2 regions of the Peribacillus sp. FW305-BF15 genome follow, and region 2 is predicted to be linked to the other one. Evidence: riboswitches for the same ligand, from Rfam matches in the RefSeq annotation. Region 2 holds a riboswitch; the other holds the start of a gene.
The links. Region 2 has a riboswitch for cobalamin ahead of AC3WLU_RS04365 (ABC transporter substrate-binding protein). Riboswitches for the same ligand answer to the same signal wherever they lie in the genome.
Positions count from the first base shown of each region.

Region 1: another riboswitch for cobalamin. It lies ahead of AC3WLU_RS18050 ((2Fe-2S) ferredoxin domain-containing protein); the one in region 2 lies ahead of AC3WLU_RS04365 (ABC transporter substrate-binding protein).

Region 1 is NZ_JBYSYV010000017.1:31,165-36,240, reverse strand. Features, by position in the region: gene AC3WLU_RS18075 (energy-coupling factor ABC transporter ATP-binding protein) at 1-714, opposite strand, end outside; gene cbiQ (cobalt ECF transporter T component CbiQ) at 733-1,509, opposite strand; gene AC3WLU_RS18065 (energy-coupling factor ABC transporter substrate-binding protein) at 1,496-1,807, opposite strand; gene AC3WLU_RS18060 (energy-coupling factor ABC transporter permease) at 1,809-2,552, opposite strand; gene AC3WLU_RS18055 (hypothetical protein) at 2,616-2,744, opposite strand; cobalamin riboswitch at 2,728-2,923, opposite strand; cobalamin riboswitch at 3,125-3,313, shown strand; gene AC3WLU_RS18050 ((2Fe-2S) ferredoxin domain-containing protein) at 3,466-3,834, shown strand; gene cobJ (precorrin-3B C(17)-methyltransferase) at 3,849-5,076, shown strand, end outside.
Region 2 is NZ_JBYSYV010000003.1:209,813-214,888, reverse strand. Features, by position in the region: gene AC3WLU_RS04385 (DNA topoisomerase III) at 1-248, shown strand, start outside; gene AC3WLU_RS04380 (hypothetical protein) at 303-467, opposite strand; tRNA gene AC3WLU_RS04375 (tRNA-Arg) at 956-1,029, opposite strand; gene AC3WLU_RS04370 (polysaccharide deacetylase family protein) at 1,260-2,108, shown strand; cobalamin riboswitch at 2,195-2,369, shown strand; gene AC3WLU_RS04365 (ABC transporter substrate-binding protein) at 2,548-3,513, shown strand; gene AC3WLU_RS04360 (FecCD family ABC transporter permease) at 3,476-4,531, shown strand; partial or broken gene AC3WLU_RS04355 (heme ABC transporter ATP-binding protein) at 4,538-5,076, shown strand, end outside.

The DNA.
Region 1 (5,076 bases), on a different contig from region 2:
TGCCTGCAGCAAAACGTCTTCATCATGGAAAACGGAAACAGGGTCCCCTTGGTATATGACCTTACCATCGTTCATGACCACGATTTCATCTGCCCATTGGTAAGCAAAATTAACATCATGAGTTGAGAGGATTATCGTTTTATCAGGGTGGTGGATACTGTCCAGCAGATTCATGATCTGTCTTGAGAAATAAGGATCCAATCCAGCGGTAGGCTCGTCCAGTAGCCAGACATCGGGCTCCATGGCAAGTACCCCTGCGATGGCGACCCGTTTTTTTTGCCCAAGGCTCAAAAAATGGGTAGGTCTATCTTTTAGTTCGGTTACTTCCGTTTCAGCCATTGCCCAATTTACTTTCTCCTGGACTGTAATTCTATCCCATCCTAAATTCATTGGTCCAAACGATATATCCTGTTGTACATTAGCGGAAAAGAGCTGAGAGTCGGGATCTTGAAAAACGATACCGACTTGCTTTCGTAATGATAATAATGCTTTCCGGTCATATTTCATTTTCTTGCCCTTAAATCTGATCTTTCCTGCAGTAGGTTGTAATAGACCATTTAAATGGAGGAATAAAGTCGATTTGCCAGCACCATTATTGCCTAATAATGCAATTTTTTTACCTTGTTGGATCGTTAGCGAAAGTCCTTTTAAAGCGAAGGTTCCATCTGCGAATTGATGGGTGAGGCCTTCTAAATGAAAAATATGCTCGTCCATTGTTGGGTTGCCTCCAATTTACAAATATCCATTAATAAGGATTAAGCTTCCTAGTATGACAATCGCGATCAGCCAATTGCGTGAGGAATAGGTGTAAGTATCCTCGATATAGGAAAGGTTCTCCTGATAGCCTCTTGCGTTCATGGCCATCGTCAACTGTCCAGAGCGCTGCAATACTCCTAAAAATAATGATGAAATTAGTAATCCGAGAGATCGAATGCCTTTCCTAAACGAACCATACCCCAGCCGTGAAGCTTGTGATTGGTGAATGGCCAAAGCCGTATCTAAAAAAATAAAGATGAATCGATAGGTCAATTCTATTAAATCGACCAATAACGAAGGCACTTTAAGTTTTCGCAGCACAGATAGGATGACGGTAATGGGTGTAGTTAAGGTAAGGAAATATAAACAGCTGATGCTGCAGAATACGACAGTGATCAAATTGGCCACCGTACCAAAGCTGTCATTGCTGATGAATATTTGCCAATTCCCGATCTTCCAGGACCACCATATATTCGAAATCGAAGTGAATTTACTAGTGAAAGAAAAAAGGATGGTAATGGTTCCTGATAGTATAAAAAATCCTGGTAATAGAAGTAATTTAAGATAATAAGAAAGCGGGATTTTTGCCGCGAAAATGATTAAAGCGCTCATCACCGTAAAAGTGATGAGCGAAACGGCCATATCCCTTACCGTTAACGAAAACAGCAAAAGAGAGAGTGCAAAAACCATCTTTTCCAACGGATGTACATCCTTTAGCCCATTGAAATAGGCATATTTATCAATGAGTAACATGCTTCGATTTTTCGGCCAATTCTTGTTTGGTTTGCTTATTCCTTTGTCTCATCACACCAATGAAGTATCCAATGAAACCGGCTCCGATTGCAGCTTGAAGCGCAAATAATAAGCTTTCGGTTTCTGCACCTGGCGGCTCCCAAATACTGTTGAACCATGGCTTGTATTCCGGATGGATCTTAGTGATGGCTTCCTCGGCTTCGCCGTCGGCACCGCCAAATTCCGTTCCTTGTTGGGTGATTAACGGTAAGGTTGCAAGAATGACAACCAGGAAAAGCAGCAGTAAACTTTTTTTCATTTTAACGGGCCTCCTTAGATAAAACTCGCAGCAATTTCAATTCGCCTAGATTGTATTTTTTCAAGAAATTCATTACGACGACTGTCAATAACCCCTCACTGATTGCCAAGGGAATTTGGGTCAGGGCAAAAATCCCGGCAAATTTACTGAAAGAGGCCATGAATCCCCCTACCTCGGAAGGGAAAGCAAGAGCAAGTTGAACGGAAGTTACCACATAGGTGCCCAAATCCCCAAAAGCAGCTGCCAAGAATACGGCAAGTGAAAAAGACCATCCCAATTTAGTTGCGCCCTTGAAGACAAAGTAAGCAATGAAGGGTCCGCAAACGGCCATGGAGAATGCATTGGCCCCTAATGTCGTCAATCCTCCGTGTGCCAGTAAAACAGCTTGAAATAACAGAACGATGGAGCCGACCACACTCATGGCCAATGGTCCGAATAGTATGGAACCTAAACCAACTCCGGTAGGGTGCGAAGAACTTCCCGTAACAGAAGGAATCTTTAGGGCCGATAATATAAATACAAATGCGCCCGATAGGCCAAGTATCATTTTTGTTTCTGGGTTTTCCCTTACTTTGGACCTAATGGACCGGTAACCCAAGATTAAAAATGGAAGCGTCACGGCCCACCAGAATATAGCCCATTCTATGGGTAAAAAGCCCTCCATGATATGCATGGCCAATGCCCGTTTCGGGACAAAAAGCAGTAAAATGACAAAATAAATAATTTTCCAATTGGTTCTTTTCATTCTTTCTCCTTTCAACACTTTTAATTGTTCTGATCAATCTTGAGAAGAAAAGCGGCGCCCAAACTAAAAAGCACTTCTCTCAAAGGAAAGAAGTGCGTAATGAACAGGAATTTTGCAGCATGAACCAACCATGGGCCATTTTGCCTGATCCGCACGCCCATCCTCGTAGGCTGAAACAGTTTCACGCTTCATGGCAGGTCTCCTGGCTTTGGTTCATCATCCCATTACATCCTTCCCATCTCATTTGACAGTGGATTAAAGTTAACGTAATGGAACTTCCCTTTACAGTGGCGGGACCGCTCCGGATTTTCACCGGCTTCCCTTTTAAGCTGAATTCCGAGAAATTCAACACCATGAAACTTATGTAATTATTTAGAAAATTCTCGTATAGTGTACCATAAAGAAATAATTCCAGCTACACTATCTTTTTTTTGGGGCCGAAATTTGTTGCGAGGATAGGATTGTAACTGGTTTTATACGTTTAAACTTTTCTAAACAGTCGGAATAAACTATTGAATTTTGACAAAGTTGTTATATGATAGATTAAGTTAGTTTGAAATGTATAATAAAACCAAATATTTCATTTTAAAAGTGCCCTTGTGTGAATAAGCAAGGGATAATAGGGAAATCGGTGAAAATCCGATGCAGCCCCCGCTACTGTAAACGCTGATGAATTGTCGATAGCCACTGGCATGATGCCGGGAAGGGACAAAGTAAAATGAAGCGTAAGCCAGGAAACCTGCTTTTAAAATTGCATGATACTTTTCGGAGGGAAAGGTAGAAGGACTATGACGATTTTGGGAGGATTTGGCATGCTTGCCTTTGGCTCCTCATTCATATAGTTTTTTTAAAACCTTGACTCTTATGTTAAGGTTTTTTATTTTGCCTTTTCCCTGAACTCAGGAGGAAGAAGATGACTACTTGGAACTTGACGGGTACAAATACGCATCTGTTGATTTGTAATGGGAGCAGCTGCATGAAAAAGGGCGGGGAAGAAGTAACCCAAGCGATTCGCGATGAAATTGCTTCAAAAGGACTGGATCTGAAAATCCATACAACGAGGACACGCTGTAACGGGAGATGTAAGGATGCCTGCGTTGTGATTGCCTATCCCCAAGGAAACTGGTATCGAGTGGAAACGCCTGATTTCGGTCGGCAGATCGTCAGTAATATCGATGATGGTGAGTTTGTTCCACAGATGATCTATCAATACAAAGACGGGGAAATGACCCCTAATCCAGATTTTCCTGCTCATACGGGTATTTCAAAGAACAAAGCGTAAAAGGAGATGTCTTAATGAGTACAAACGGTAAATTATTCGTCGTGGGCTTTGGGCCCGGGAATTTTGAACACATTACCAAACGTGCCGTCGAAGCCCTTCAAGAAAGTGACTACATCATTGGTTATAAAACTTATGTTGAACTCATTCAGGGACTGCTAACAGATCAAACGATCATTAGTACGGGGATGACCGAAGAGGTATCACGTGCACAGGAAGCAGTGAAACAAGCGGAGCTGGGAAAGAAAGTGGCGGTGATTTCCAGTGGGGATGCCGGAGTTTACGGGATGGCAGGGTTGGTTTATGAAGTATTGATTGAAAAAGGCTGGAAAGAAGAAACTGGAGTGGGCATTGAAGTCATTCCTGGCATCTCAGCAATCAACTCATGTGCGTCTTTACTTGGGGCGCCCGTCATGCACGATTCGTGTACGATCAGCCTCAGTGATCATTTAACTCCTTGGGAACTGATCGCTAAAAGGGTTGAAGCAGCTGCAATGGCAGACTTTGTCATTGCACTGTATAATCCGCGCAGCGGCAGGCGGACCCGGCAAATTGTTGAAACACAGAAAATTCTCCTCCGCTACCGCTCGCCGGATACACCTGTCGGGTTGGTGAAAAGTGCTTATCGCGATAGGCAGGATATTGTCATTACCAATTTGCAGGATATGTTGAATCACGATATTGGAATGTTGACCACCGTCATTATCGGTAATTCATCCACCTTTTTATATGACGACAAAATCATCACACCGAGAGGCTATCAAAGAAAATATACGTTGAATTCGGAAAAGCAAACTTTGAAGCCGCATCAGCGACTGCAAAAAGAAGCGGAACCGTGGGCATTAGATCAAGAAGCCTTACCCGAGTCCGTTGGAGGAGTTGGCTTACTTACAAAAGCACCTGAAAAGAAGCAAGCTTCCTTTGAAATGGCAATGGAAGCCCTGTCCAGAGTCAAGGGTCAAGCCGTTCAGCAATCCATTAAGCCGGTTGTTCAGCAAAAAATGGAGTCGGTGTTCGAACTTGCCGTTAGTCCAGGTGTGGCGAATAAACAATTCACTCCCAAACAAATGATGACACTTGCGGAAGTTGTCGGGGAAAAGGGAACGATGGAATATACGCCAAATCATAAAATCGTCTTAAAGATCCCGACAATGGATCCGGAAGTCATTACGGGGAAATTGCAATCAGCAAACTTTCTTTTGTCGCCGATTGGGGATGTACTGACATTAAAAGCCTGTGATTTCT
Region 2 (5,076 bases):
TAACAAATGCCAGATGCCCGCAATGTCATAAAAAGATGGAAATGCGCGGTCAAGGAGAAGCACAGACATTCACCTGTAAATGCGGTTTTCACGAAAAACTATCTTCTTACAATAAACGAAGAGGTCAAAATAAAAATCAAAAAGTATCCAAAAATGAAGTATCCAATTATATGAAAAAGCAAAATAAAGAAGAGCCGATCAATACTGCATTGGCAGATGCCTTGGCGAAACTGAAATTCGATAAATAAATGAAAAAGGATGGAGCAATCGCTCCATCCTTTTTCGGTATATTCCTGCTTCGACTAAATTTCATTCAGTACGGTGCCATGTAATTCATATTCAAGTGTTTTGTCAGTGTGTGTGTGTTTATCCGAATCTATTCGTATGAGCGTACTGAATGGCTTCTGATCACCCGGACTGAAAATTGCTTCATCATTCTCTGGATTCCATAGGCTGTAAATACTCATGATCGTATCTTCCTCCTTTGGATGAGAAGACTAGTAATTCCCATGCTTGATTATCTTCCAACTCTTCAATTGACTCTAACGCTGATCACCGGGACTAAACACCGCTGCGTCATTCTCTTTGTTCCATTGGCTTCTGATTGTACTCATCATGCACTATCATCTCCTTTGGTGAGAATGTCTTACAGTATTTGTATACCCGGATGGGACAGGTTAAAACATATATTTTAAAAAAAACATGATTATATCCAGAAATCAGTATTTGTATATATCGACGTCATAAATAAGACTTTTTTTACTTTCAAACAGTTGTATGGTTGTTCGCCAATATTTCCAACCTTTATGCATAGTTTTGCAATCAGATTTTATTTCTATAAGACTTGATGAAATAATTCAGCTTTGGGACCTGCGTTTCCCATCAAAAAATCAACAGAAAAAAAACCTGCTACAACACGGAGAAACCGCATTATAACAGGGCTTATAAACTTTAGCGTCCCAGATAGGAATCGAACCTACGACCTACAGCTTAGGAGGCTGTCGCTCTATCCTGCTGAGCTACTGGGACATATATTAAAGTCGACGACTTATTTATTATATTTCTTATAGGCAAACTTTTCAAGCTAATAGCACATACTTATGAAAAAAAATCCTCATGAATGTTTAGTGTGTCGCTAAGTTTTCGTTTTTCCTCTTTTTTTCATTAAATGGAATACTTTATTGATCAGCGGTTTTCTGGTACTATTATACTATAAAAAATTCAGGAGAATGATAGTGAAAAAATATAGAGTGTTAAGGATGGCGGCATTGCTGGGGGTTTTGATTTTACCTGGATGCTCACAAGGGATTTTAGAGGGGATAGGCACAAAGACGGCTGCACCGATTGCGGAAGATGACATTGAAGTGGCCGAAGCGGCTGAGAATGGGACCGGGCAGGATTCGGAGGGGCAAATCGATACGGGAGGCTGGTTAAAGGCCGAGTCCCCGGTCCAGCTTCCGATATTGATGTATCACAGTATTTCTGAAGGGAATGGCCTTCGGGTTCCAAGGGAGGAATTCCGATCACAGATGGCTTGGCTTCGGGAGAATGGTTACTATACATTATCCCCTGAAGAAGCATTCCTCGTTTTAACCGAGAATCGGATGCCAAGTGAGAAGTGCGTCTGGATTACTTTTGATGATGGCTATACAGATAACTACACGGAGGCCTTCCCGATATTAAAAGAACATGATATGAAAGCAACTGTCTTCATGATCGGGAAGTCCATTGATAAAGGTCATCACCTGACTGAAAATCAAATGTTGGAGATGAGCAGGGATGGGATTTCAATTGAAAGCCATACCATCAGCCATTTGGAGCTGAACCGCATGACGGCAGAGCAGCAAGAAGCGGAAATGGTTCAGTCGAAGGTGCTGTTCGACCATATCCTCGACCAGGACACGACAGTGCTTTCCTATCCGGTTGGTCGGTATAACGAAGAGAGTCTCAGGCTGTCAGAAGAAGCTGGATACAAGATGGCAGTCACTACCGAACCTGGGGGAGCTTCAAGCGACCAAGGGATGCATGCTCTGCATCGAGTTCGGATTTCACCAGGGTTATCGATCAATGGGTTTGCGTCGCTGATTGAAAATGCTTCAAAGCATTGAAGGGTGAAGGGGCATTTCGCACTTGTTCAGAAAAATCATATAATAATCGATTCTTACATGGTGTATAATGAAGGCAGTGAAAATTATATACATATGAACGATTTGGTGTCTTAATGACTTAAAAGGGAAGTTGGTGAAATGCCAACGCGGTCCCGCCACTGTATATGGGAGCTGACGGCTGTGTACCACTGTATGAGATATGGGAAGGTGCCGTTGACGATGACCATGAGCCAGGAGACCTGCCAGAATTCGTACACCTGTAACCTACGCGGATGGGAAGGTGTGTGGCAGACCCTAAGAAAGAGTCCGTATTGATATTGTTGCCATGCAAGCATCTTCCGTTTAACGGGAGATGCTTTTGTTTTGGGGGGTATCTTCCAGTATTGGTTTTCTCTGTTAGGTATGAAGAAATTAAATAAAAAGATTGTGGGGAATGAAAATGAAGAAGATTTTTGGTCTGATACTGTTAATGTTGCTTACTGCAGGCATGATGGTAGGCTGCGGTGGTGCTGCTGATGAAGGAAAAGAAAAAGAGCAAACGAACCATGCTCAACACGAGGCTTTCCCGATTACGATTAAAGATGCAAGTGGGGAAAAAGTTACGATAGAAAAAGAACCGAAGAAAATCGTTTCGTTGATACCAAGTAATACGGAAGTGGTCTTTGCACTTGGTTTGGGTAAAAAGGTCGTTGGTGTTTCCGACAATGATAATTACCCGGAAGAGACGAAAGAAATTGAAAAAGTTGGCGGAATGGAAATGAACACGGAGCTGATTGTCTCCATGAAGCCTGACCTTGTTCTTGCGCATGCATCAAGTGCCCATAATTCAAATGAGGGTTTACAGCAGCTTAAGGATGCTGGAATAGATGTGCTCGTAGTCAATGATGCACAAAGCTTTGACCAAGTCTATGAATCTATTGAAATGATTGGAAAGGCAACGGGAGAACATGATAAGGCAAACGAAATCGTTGCGGATATGAAAACGAAGCTCAAGGATATCCAGGAAAAAGCCAAATCCGTAAAGAAAGAGGATAGGAAGACCGTTTTAGTGGAAGTTTCGCCTTCACCGGAAATATACACACCTGGAAAAAATACTTTCATGAATGAGATGCTTCAGATTATTTCAGCGGATAATGCGGCTGCTGAATTGGACGGTTGGGCAAAAATTGATGAAGAGTCGATGATTGCTGCAAATCCTGATGTCATCATTACAACGTATGGTTATTATACGAAAGATGCAGTAAGTGGAGTGAAGGCCCGAAAAGGATGGCAAGACGTAAATGCTGTTAAGAATGGCCAAGTCTTTGATGTCCATTCTGACTTGGTGACCCGTTCCGGTCCACGCTTAATAGAAGGAGTAGAGGAACTTGCCAAAGCAGTCTATCCGAACCAGTTTGACAACTAAATGGGCGTTTGCCTATTTGATTGCGTTGTTGATTTTGTTATTCGCAATGACGATAGGCATTTCCTTTGGTTCGGTGCCAGTTCCGATTCCCGTACTTATACAAATAATCGGCAAGGAGATTTTCCACTTGCCGATTTCTGCCGATCCGGATGTGATGCTTACGAATATCGTGATGAACATCCGCTTGCCGCGGGTGCTGCTCGCTGGTTTGGTTGGGGCATCACTTGCGATCGCGGGTGCGGCTTTTCAAGGACTGCTCCGGAACCCGCTCGCTGATCCTTACACATTAGGTATTTCATCAGGAGCATCGGTCGGCGCCGTATTGACGATATTTTTGAATATATCACTGCCATTCATCGGTTTATATACTCTTCCGGCATTGAGCATCTTATGTTCAGTGCTCACGATGCTCTGCGTACTGACTTTTGCAAAAAAAATGGACCGGTCGATGAAAGTAGAAACGATCATCTTAACGGGAATCATTTTCAGCTCGTTTTTAAGTGCCTTCATTTCATTGATGATTGCGCTGACGGGTGATGAATTAAGACAAATCATCGGCTGGCTGATGGGAAGCGTCTCAATGCGCGGCTGGAATTATATCGTAATCATTTTGCCGTTTTTTATCATTGGCTCGTTGACCTTAATCATGAATACAAAAGAATTGAATGCGATGACTTTCGGGGAAGACCGGGCAAAACACTTAGGTGTGAACGTCAAGCGGCGGAAAATGTGGATCTTGATAGCCGGTTCGACATTGACAGGGGCAGCCGTTGCCGTTTCAGGGGCGATTGGTTTTGTAGGATTGGTCATTCCTCATTTTGTCCGAAAGCTTTGGGGACCTGACCATAAACATTTGCTTCCGTTGTCATTGTTGATAGGAGGCGGATTCTTGATATTGGCCGATTTTGTAGCACGAACGATCATTGCCCCATCGGAACTGCCGATCGGGGTGATCACCTCACTTATCGGGGCACCTGCATTTGCGCTGATTTTATTAAAGAGACGGAGAGAAGGGTAAAAACGGATGCTTGAAGTAAAAGGGTTAACAGGTGGATATCACAACAAAGCTGTTTTGGACTCTGTCTCTTTTGATGTACATAAAGGGGAATTATTCGGGATTCTTGGTCCTAATGGCAGCGGGAAAACGACGCTTTTAAGTATGCTTAGCGGGGTGCTCGATTATAAAGGCGGAAGCGTACGGATAAGCGGCAGGGATTTGAAGGATTATTCGTCAAAACAACTTGCACAGGTCATTGCCGTGCTCCCTCAACATTCCTCATTAGCTTTCTCCTATACAGTAAAAGAGACGGTCTCGCTTGGGCGATATGCCCATCAATCAGGTTGGTTCCATAGTTGGTCCGCAGAAGATGAATCGATTGTCCAGCGGGTGATGGAACAAACGGGAGTAGCTGATTTTCAGGATCTTCATTTTGATCGATTATCAGGAGGGGAAAGGCAGAGGGTCCTGCTGGCACAGGCCCTTGCCCAAGAGCCGGAAATCCTTTTTTTGGATGAACCTACGAACCATTTGGATCTTTCCTATCAAAAAGATCTTCTTGATCT